DNA from 3 places in the Stenotrophomonas riyadhensis genome. Region 2 is predicted to be linked to each of the others. Evidence: predicted binding sites of a transcription regulator. Region 2 holds the regulator's gene; each other region holds the start of a gene.

Evidence for each region. The regulator FliA, encoded in region 2, starts transcription of late flagellar genes. The targets are predictions, from matches to a motif close to TAAAGTTTNNCNNNCNNNGGCCGATAA.
Region 1: a site for FliA is predicted at 1,685-1,711, ahead of SriyCCGPB3_RS19240 (methyl-accepting chemotaxis protein). Genes of this name have one in related genera too.
Region 3: a site for FliA is predicted at 1,886-1,912, ahead of SriyCCGPB3_RS06175 (GGDEF domain-containing protein). Genes of this name have one in related genera too.

Annotation. Positions count from the first base shown of each region.
Region 1 is NZ_CP155568.1:4,173,677-4,176,945, forward strand. It holds gene SriyCCGPB3_RS19240 (methyl-accepting chemotaxis protein) at 1-1,656, opposite strand, end outside; gene SriyCCGPB3_RS19245 (arylamine N-acetyltransferase family protein) at 1,861-2,700, shown strand; gene SriyCCGPB3_RS19250 (VOC family protein) at 2,766-3,137, opposite strand; gene SriyCCGPB3_RS19255 (response regulator transcription factor) at 3,160-3,269, opposite strand, start outside.
Region 2 is NZ_CP155568.1:2,154,194-2,157,462, reverse strand. It holds gene flhF (flagellar biosynthesis protein FlhF) at 1-353, shown strand, start outside; gene SriyCCGPB3_RS10150 (MinD/ParA family ATP-binding protein) at 340-1,227, shown strand; gene SriyCCGPB3_RS10145 (RNA polymerase sigma factor FliA) at 1,224-1,967, shown strand; gene cheY (chemotaxis response regulator CheY) at 2,025-2,417, shown strand; gene SriyCCGPB3_RS10135 (protein phosphatase CheZ) at 2,417-3,022, shown strand; gene SriyCCGPB3_RS10130 (chemotaxis protein CheA) at 3,025-3,269, shown strand, end outside.
Region 3 is NZ_CP155568.1:1,314,038-1,317,306, reverse strand. It holds gene SriyCCGPB3_RS06180 (TonB-dependent siderophore receptor) at 1-1,655, opposite strand, end outside; gene SriyCCGPB3_RS06175 (GGDEF domain-containing protein) at 1,945-3,269, shown strand, end outside.

The sequences.
Region 1 (3,269 bases), 2.0 Mb from region 2:
ACGGGCGAGCGCAGCCAACAGCGCCTGCAGATCGCCGAGGTTGGCCTCGAAGGTGGCCAGCAAGCGGTTGATGCTGGTGGACAATGTACGTACGAAGCCCTGCTTGCCCTCCAGCGCGATGCGCCCGTGCAGGTCACCGTGCGCGGCCGCGTCGACCAGGGCCGCCACTTCGGTTTCCAGCAGGGTTTCCAGCGCACGGCTGCGCCACTCCACCGCCACGCCGAGGAAATGCCCCTCGTCGACAATGGGATTGGCAACCAGCTGATAGCGCACACCGGAATGGCCGATCTCGCGTTCTTCGCGTTGTCGCACGCCAGCCAGGCTGGCCAGCGCCGGATGCAGGCCTACTGCATCGCTGCCCACCAGCTCATCGCCCTGGCGTTCCAGCTGCAGCAGCAGCGCCGGGTTGGCATAGGCCACCTGGCCTTCGGCATCGACCACCATCAGCCCGGTCTGCGCACTGTCCAGCGCCTGGCGCACGCGGGTGTTGCCGCGCGCCACAGCACGTTCGGTCTCGATGCGCGCGCGCAGGCGCTGCTGCATGTCGACCAGGCGCTGGGCAAGCTGACCGATCTCATCGTTGGCGTTGTACACACGCAACGTCGTGTCCAAGCGGTCGTCGGCGATATCGCTGGCGAAGCGCAGGGTGTCCTGGATCGGCTGGCGCACCGCGCGCAGCACCAGCACCAGGCTGGTGATCAGCACGCCAGCGACCAGCAGCAGGGTCAGTACGAACAGCACGCTCATGGTGCGTGCGCCGGCCTGCTGGCGCGCCTGCGCCCTGGCCAGCGCCGCCACCTGGGCCTGCTGGAAGGCGGCCAGCGCCGGTGCCACGCCGGCAGCGGTATCCAGCAGCGACTGCGCCTCCACATCCAGGCCGACGCGGGCCGCGGTGTAACCCAGCAGGGCAACCTGGTAGCCCTCCATTCCGCTGCGCAGGGCATCCTGCACGTCGGTGGACAGGCCCGCCAGCGCGAGATCGAACGGCAGCTTCTCCTCGCTGGCGCGGTCGGCATGGACGGAGTCACCATCCAGCAGCAGCAACGCCTCCTGGCGGCGCATCTTCTGCAGGGACAGCGCCAGCGCGGGCCGCTGCTGCGCATCCACCTGCGCCTGCAGCGTGTCTGCAGCCTGTTGCAGTTGCGCAGCGAGGCCGGCCTCACCGCGGCCCATCTCGTCGACCCGTTCGAACAGGGCCGCCACGCCCTGCGAGAAGGCGTCGGCGGCTTCGGTCAGCGCCTGCAGCGCCTTGCGCCGGCCGGCATCCATCGGCATCGCGCGCAGCGCCTGCAGGTCGGCCTGCAGCGCCTTCTGCATGGCCAGCAGCTGGCTGCGGTCAGCATCATCGAAACTGCGTGCATACTGGGTCTGCAGGCGACGCGCTTCCGCCACGCGGGTGGCCAGGCTGGCGGCCAGGTCACTACCGCGCTGGTAGCTGGCCTGGGTGCGTGCGGCCTGCGCACTGCCATGTCCAGTCCAGGCGTGGACGGCGGCGATCGCCACCAGCCCCAGGCCACAGACCCACAGGGTCGCCTTGAGCTTGTTGGCTACGCTGAGCCGGTGTGGTTGCAGCCACAGCAGCAGGCCGGGGGACACCGAACGCAACGTGGCAAGACGCGTGCGCAGGGACCGGAGGTGGGGAACAACGGCCGACATGACAGACTCCAGGCGGAAGGACGCACCTGTATCGGCTGGATATGGAGCAACTTTAGGGGTTTTTTTGGTTCAGTCGCACCGACTGCTGGCGGACGCCGCCTTTGTACCCGGCACACGCGACGGGGCGATGACACCAGCACGGTGCTTGACCTCAACCCCGGTTGGGGGAGCACAGTGGACCTCCCTTCCCCGCCCGGTGCCCCCATGACGACGCTCGATGTTCCCCGCTACCTGCAGCGCCTGCAGCTGGATGCGCCGCCGCCGCTGACGCTGGCCGGCCTGACCCTGCTGCAGCAGCGCCACAACGCGCTGCTGCCGTTCGAGACCCTCAGCTGCCTGCTGCGCGATGCGGTACCGATCGACCTGGACAGCGTGCAGCGCAAGCTGCTTGACGACCGCCGTGGCGGTTACTGCTTCGAGCTCAACGGCGGCCTGCTGGCGCTGCTGCAGGCGCTGGGCTTCGATGCGCAACCGTTGAGCGCGCGCGTGCTGCTGGCCGCCCAGGACGGCCAGCTGACGGCGCGTACCCACCTGCTGCTGCGCGTGCACGTGGACGGTGATGACTGGCTGGTGGACGCCGGTTTCGGCAGCCTGACCCCGACCGTACCGCTGCGCCTGCATGACCCGCAGCCGCAGGCCACGCCGCACGAACGCTACCTGTTGCAGCGGTTGGAAGACGGTGGTGATTTCGTGCTGTCGGCCGAATCCAGCGAGGGCTGGCGGGCGATGTACCGCTTCGATCTGCAGGCGCCGGCGCCGATCGACAACGTGGTGGGCAACTGGTACGTGTGCACCCATCCCGACTCCAGTTTCCCCGGCCAGCTGCGCGCATCGCTGACCGGCCCGGACTGGCGCCGCACCATCGGCAGCGGCAACTACACCGAGTATCGCCTCGGGCAGGCGCCGGACAAGCGCCCGCTGCATGACGTCGGAGACGTGCGCGACGTGCTGGAGCAGCGCTTCGGCATCCAGCTTCCGGACGACCCGCGGCTGGATCCCGCGATCAACGACTGGCTGCAGCGCTCACGCGCCGCGACGGTGTAGAGCCGAGCCGATGCTCGGCTGAGCGTTGGCAGCTGGGTCAACAGCAGCCGAGCATCGGCTCGGCTCTACAGAACCGCGCGCGCCTGCAATGCAATCCGGTTGCCTTCGCTGTCGCGGATCTCGGCCACGCGCCAGTCGCCGGCATCGGCCGGGCCGAAGCGCAGCTCGGCCCCGGCCTGCAGCGCACGCTCGAGGCTGGCATCCAGGTCATCGACACCGATATAGATGCGCGTGCCCTGCTCGGAGGGCAGATAGTCCGCGCCGTGCACCAGAGCAATGCTGGCACCGGCGGCCTCATCGGAAAACGGTAGATAGGCCATCCGGCAGTCGTGCAGCACGATGGGTTCGTCCACCGCAACCTGCAGCCATCGCTGGTAGAACGTGATGGCCCGGTCCAGGTCACTGGCCGGGATTTCCACATGCAGGATCGGGTTCACTGACATTCCTTGCCACGTCCACTCAGATGATGCGCAGGGTAATCGCCTTCAGCACTGCACGGGTGCGATCGCGGGTGCCCAGCTTGTCGAGTATGGCGGACACGTAGTTCTTCACCGTGCCCTCGGCCAGGA
Region 2 (3,269 bases):
ACCGCGCACTGGCCGCCCAGCTGCAGTGGCTGCGCGCCGCGCGCCAGGTCCGCACCCTGCTGGTACTGCCGGCCAACACCAGCTTCGGCGACATGGACGAGGTGGTCCGCCGCTTCGGCGCCGCCAACCTGCAGGGCCTGGTGCTGAGCAAGCTGGACGAGACCGGCCGCTTCGGCAACGCCCTGTCGGTGGCCGTGGACCATGCCCTGCCGATCACCTGGGTGACCGATGGCCAGGACGTCCCGGAGGACCTGCACCGGGCCAGTGCAGCCAATCTTGTACTTCGCCTTGAAGATTTGCGCCGAGCGGCCGATATGCCCTGCAACCCGGAGTTGAACCATGCCGTCGCGTGAGTACGCCAAGCTGACCAAGACCTTCCCGCTGTCGGCCACCCGCAGCGAGCCGCTCGGCCCTGTGCGCACCATCGCCGTGACCGGCGGCAAGGGCGGCGTGGGCAAGACCAACGTCTCGGCCAACCTGGCCGTGGCGTTGGCCGGCATGGGCAAGCGCACGCTGCTGCTGGACGCCGACCTCGGCCTGGCCAACATCGACGTGATCCTGGGGCTGAACCCCACCTTTACGTTGGCCGACCTGGTCGCCGGCCGCTGCTCGCTGGAAGACGTCATCGTCGAAGGCCCGAACGGCGTGTTGGTGGTCCCGGCCGCGTCCGGCCGCCGCCACATGGCCGAGCTCGCCCCGGCCGAGCACGTTGGCCTGGTCAACGTGTTCTCCGAGCTGGAGCGCGAACTGGACATCATGGTGGTGGACACCGCCGCCGGCATCACCGACGGCGTACTGACCTTCTGCCAGGCCGCGCAGGACACCGTGGTGGTGGTCTGTGACGAGCCGGCCTCGATCACCGACGCGTATGCGCTGATCAAGGTGTTGTCGCGCGAGCGCGGCGTGGACCGTATCCAGGTGGTGGCCAACATGGTGCGCGACCCGAACGAGGGCCGCGTGCTGTACGAGAAGCTGACCCGTGTCTGCGAGAAGTTCCTCGCCGATGTGTCGCTGAACTACCTGGGCTGTGTGCCGCAGGATGACTGGCTGCGCCTGTCGGTGCAGCGCCAGCAGCCGGTGGTGAAGGCCTATCCGTCCAGCCCCGCCGCGCTTGCGATCACCGAGATCGCGCGCCGCACCGCACGCTGGCAGGCGCCGACCGAACCGCGTGGCGGCGTTGAATTCTTCCTCGAACGCATCCTCAAGCAGCGCGGGGTGGCGGCATGAAAGGCGCAGCCCAATACAGGGAAGTGCAGCGCTCGGCAGCCAACGAGGTCATCGCCCTGCACTCGGACCTGGTGCGGCGCATCGCCCACCACCTCGCCGCACGCCTGCCTGCCAGCGTCGAAGTCGACGATCTGATCCAGGCCGGCATGATGGGGCTGATCGAGGCCTCGCGCAGCTATGACGCCGACCAGGGTGCTTCGTTCGAGACCTACGCCTCGATCCGCATCCGCGGTTCGATGATCGATGAGATCCGCCGTGGTGACTGGGTGCCGCGTTCCGTGCACCGCCGTGCTCGTGATGCCGCCGCCACAATCCGCCGCCTGGAACAGAGCAGTGGCCGCGCCGCCAGCGCCACCGAAGTGGCCGCTGCGATGGAGATGCCGCTGCCCGAATACCTGCGACTGATGGAAGACGCTGCGCGCGGCCAGGTGCTGAGCCTGGAATCGCGCATCGAGGACCAGGGCGAGCTGGACACCGTCGCCCAGGGCGGACCGACCCCGCAGCAGGTGCTGGAGCGGGGCGAATTCGGTCGCGAACTGGGCAAGGCCATTGGCCACCTGCCCGAGCGCGAAAAGCTGGTGCTTTCGCTCTACTACGAGCAGGAACTGAACCTGAAGGAGATCGGCGCGGTGCTCGGCGTGAGCGAGTCGCGGGTCTGCCAGATCCACGGCCAGGCCGTGCTGCGCCTGCGTGGTCGACTGAAGATTTTCGAGGCGGCAGACGCCGGCCTGGAAGAATGAACATGCCCGAGGTGGCTGCCCCCGGCCACCCGGAATGAACAACAAAGGAATTCTGCTTTGAACAAGAACATGCGCATCCTGATCGTCGACGACTTCTCGACCATGCGTCGAATCGTCAAGAACCTGCTGGGCGATCTGGGCTTCACCAATACCGCCGAAGCCGAGGACGGGCATGCTGCGCTGTCGCTGCTGCAGAGCCAGCCGTTCGATTTCGTGGTCACCGACTGGAACATGCCGGTGATGACCGGCATCGAGCTGCTCAAGGCGATCCGCGCCGATGCCAAGCTGAAGACCCTGCCAGTGCTGATGGTCACCGCGGAAGCCAAGCGCGAGCAGATCATCGAAGCCGCCCAGAGCGGTGTGAACGGCTACATCATCAAGCCGTTCACTGCACAGACGCTGGAAGAGAAGCTCGGCAAGATCTTCGAACGCCTGGCGGCCAGCGCCTGATGGATACCACGGTCGACAAGAACGCCCTCGCCCTGCGCCTGCAGGAAGCCCTGGACGCGCTGGAGTCCGGTGATGAGGCCGCCTGGCGGCAGCGCATCGACGGACTGGTCGCGCTGCGCACGCAGCCGATGATGAGCGGCCTTTCGCGGCTGGCCCGCGAACTGGGACAGGCGCTGGGTGAACTGCCGACCGTACCCAGCGAAGCCGGCGAACTGGACGATGCCTGCGCGCGCCTGGACCACGTGGTGGCGATGACCGAACAGGCCACGCACCGCACCCTGGACCTGGCCGAAGAATGCCGCAGCCTGACCGAACAGCTGCGCGCCGAAGGCCTGCAGCCGGGCCAGGACGCGCAGCTCGATCGCATCCGCCACAACCTCACCGAGATCGCCCTGACCCAGAGCTACCAGGACCTGACCGGCCAGATCATCCGCCGCGTGGTCGGCATCGTCCGCCGCGTGCATGAAGGTTTCGGCGCGCTCGGCCTGCCGCCGGAACAGCATCGCACCGACCCGGAACTGGCCGGGCCGGCACTGAAGGGACTGGACCGCCACGCGGTCTCGCAGAACGACGCCGACGACCTGTTGTCGGATCTGGGGCTGTAAGCATGAGCGCGGTATCCGACGACATCACTGCCGATTTCATCATCGAGGCGCAGGAGATCCTGGATCGCCTCGGCGAACAGCTGGTGTCGCTGGAGCAGGCACCGCAGGACAGCGATCAGCTCAACGCGGTGTTCCGCGGCTACCACACGCTCAAGGGCGGTGCTGGCTTCCTCGGCGTCACTGCCATGGTCGAGCTGTGCCACGCCGCTGAAGAAGCGCTGGGCGCCGCGCGTGCCGGCCAGGCCGT
Region 3 (3,269 bases), 840 kb from region 2:
GTCAACGACGCTTGCCAGCCGCTCTGCGGTGCCCACTCGATACCCAGTTCCTTGTTCAGGCTGGTTTCCGCCTTCAGGTCCGAGTTGCCGCGCATGTAGCAGCCGGCGCCCAGGCTCGGCAGTGCATTCGGGCAACCATTGCCCCGGGTGTAGTACAGGTAGTCCGGATTCGACTGGTACAGGTTCGGCGCCTTGAATGCACGGGCGATACCGCCCTTCACCACCCAGTCGCTGTTGATGCGGAACTGCGCGTTGAGGCTGGGGCTGGTGTTGTTGCCGAACTGGCTGTGGTGGTCGAAGCGCAGGCCCGGGGTGACGATCCAGCGCTCGCCCAGGTAGATGTTGTCTTCCACGAACACGGCGGTGGTCTGCGCGTCGGACTTGCCGCGTGCGCGATCGGCCGACAGCCCCGGGATGCCGCCGCCGCTGCTGCTGGACTGGCTCATCGAGTACGGGTCGGTCAGGCGGCTGTCCAGGTATTCAAAGCCCAGCGTCCAGATGTTCTCGGCACCACCCAGCGTGGTCGGGAAACTGACTTCGCCGTCCAGCTGGTAGTTGCGCAGGCGCGAGGTCGACCAGTCGGTGCCGTTGAAGCTGCCCTCCGGGCCACCGGCCAGGCCTTCGTTGATGCGTGAGTTGTTCACCGCCTCCACTGCAGCCGTTACCCGCGAGGTCACGTCGCCCCAGCGGCCACGATGGGTGATCGCGCCGGTGTTGCGGTACATGCGGTTGGTCTCCGCCTTGTCGTCGGCCAGGGCGGCCAGATCGATCCCGGTCGACGTGCCGGTGGTGCTGACCGCGCGGTCGCCGGCGTAGATGTTGCCCTGGCGGCTGGTGCCGGCTTCGAATTCGACCACCTGATCGGCTGTCACGTCCCAGCGCAGCAGCGCGTTGACATCGCGGTTCTTGACGCCCTCACGACCGGCCGGCGGCACCGCGTTGGGAGTGGTAGCGTACTGGCGGTTGAGCTCCAGCGAGTCCGCGTCGGTCTTGTTGAGATTGCCGTACAGGCGGAACGACAACGTGTCGGTCATCGGACCGCTCAGCTGCAGGCCAACGCGCTCGCTGCCGCCTTCGGCGCTGTGCTCGGGCACCAGGCCATACAGGTCGACCGCGCCGGTCAGGTCGCCGGTCGGGCGCTTGGTGATGATGTTGACCACGCCACCGGAAGCACCCGAGCCATAACGTGCCGCTGCAGGGCCACGCAGCACTTCGATGCGCTCGATCATTTCCGCCGGCACCCAGTTGGTATCGCCGCGGGTATTGCGCTCACCGCTGCGGCCCATGCGCACGGCATCACGCGCACCGATGCGCTTGCCGTCGACCAGGATCAGGGTGTTTTCCGGGCCCATGCCACGCAGATCGATCTGGCGGTTGTTGCCGTACTGGCCCGAGGCACTGTTGCCGGTCAGGTTGACGCCGGGCATGGTCCGCAGCAGCTCGGCGATGTCGTTGGCCGGCGGGCGCCTGGCGATGTCCTCTGCGGTGATGGTCGAGGTACCCAGGGCCTGGCGCGCGATCTGCGAGGCGGTGACGTGCACCGTGTCGATATCGGTGGCGTCGGTTTCGGCGTGGGCGGTCAGAGCGCTGCCGGCCAGCAGGGCGGCAACGGCAAGCGCCAGCGGGCGCGGCGAAAGGACAACGGCAGGGGACATGATCAGGACCTTCTGGCAGGGCTACGGGGCCTCTGGCAAAGGGCTTGAGGCAACGACGAGGGGGAGGCGGAGCAGTCCTGCAGCAGGCACCTGCAGCCCGTTCCGTGCGCGCATTCTCCCATCAATGCGATTGATTCTCAAATGCGTTCACTCATTGCCGCAGCGGCGCCGATGTGGTTTGCGCACCGTGCAACCCTGCACCGCGCGTAAACTGGCCGGCTAACCCGCCATCAACCGTATGCCGCCGCGGCCGATACCCGTGGTTTGCCGTACGCAGTCAGAGATCGACGTGGAACCACCCCAATTGGACGATGCCAGCCAGCCGCTGGCCGAGGCCTGGCAGCAGTGTCTGCTGCAGGCCGGCCCTGCCGCCACCGCGCTGCTGCGCGCCGCTGCCATCGATGCCCCGCCCGCGCTGGCCCAGCGCTTCTATGAAGTGCTGCTGCAGGATGGGCGGGCACGCCGCTTCCTGTCCCACGAGCAGGTCAAGCTGCGCCTGCAACCGGCCATGCAACGCTGGCTGGTGCAACTGTTGACCACCGATGCCGCCGGTATCGTCACCACCGTCGCCTCACAGCGGGTGATCGGCGATGTCCACGCCCGGGTCGGCATTCCTGTCGACCTGGTCACCCGTGGCGCACGCGTGCTCAAGCACGAACTGTTCGTGCGCCTGCGCGACGATGCGCCGGACAGCGACACCGCATTCGCCGCCATCGACTGCCTCAGCGCGATCATGGACATCGCCATGGAAGGCATGACCCTGGCCTACACCCATGCGCGCGAACGCTCGACCCGAGCCGATGCGGCCTACCGCCTGTTCTCGCTGGTGCAGAACGTCAGCACCGAACGCGAGCGCCAGCGCGCATTGCTGCTGGACTGGGAAAACGCCCTGCTCTACGCGTTGGCCGGCCATGTGCAGGGCAGTGACAGCGCCAGCCTCGCCACCTCGGAATTCGGCCTGTGGTTCACCCACAAGGGCATCCCCAGCTTCGGCGAAAGCAGCGAGACCCAACAGGTCGGCCAGCTGATGGCGCGCATCGATGGCAACCTGCAGCGCGCAGACAGCGATGCTGCACAGCGCCTGGCGGTGTTGCCCGCCATCCGTGACGACCTGGCTGCCATCCGGACCCTGATGACCCTGCTGTTCGAACGCATCGGCGAACTCGACGCCGGCAGCGATGCCTTGACCAACCTGCTCAACCGCCGATTCCTGCCAACAGTGCTGCGTCGCGAGATCGAGCTGGCCACGCGCAACCAGACGCCCTTTTCGCTGCTGCTGCTCGACCTGGATCATTTCAAGGCGATCAACGATGGCCATGGCCACGATGCCGGCGACCGCGCGTTGCAGCACGTCGCCGGCCTGCTCGGCCAGCTCACGCGCGGCAGCGACTACCTGTTCCGCTATGGCGGCGAAGAGTTCGTGGTGGTGCTGGTCGCCGCCAGCGAATCGCAGGCACAGGTCATCGCCGAAAGCCTGCGCAGGCAGATCGCGCAGTCGCCGGTGGCACTGGCCAACGGCCAGGTGCTGGCACTGACCGCCAGCATCGGCGTGGCCGGCCACGATGGCCATCCGGACTACGAGCGGCTGATGGCACGTGCCGACGCCGCGATGTA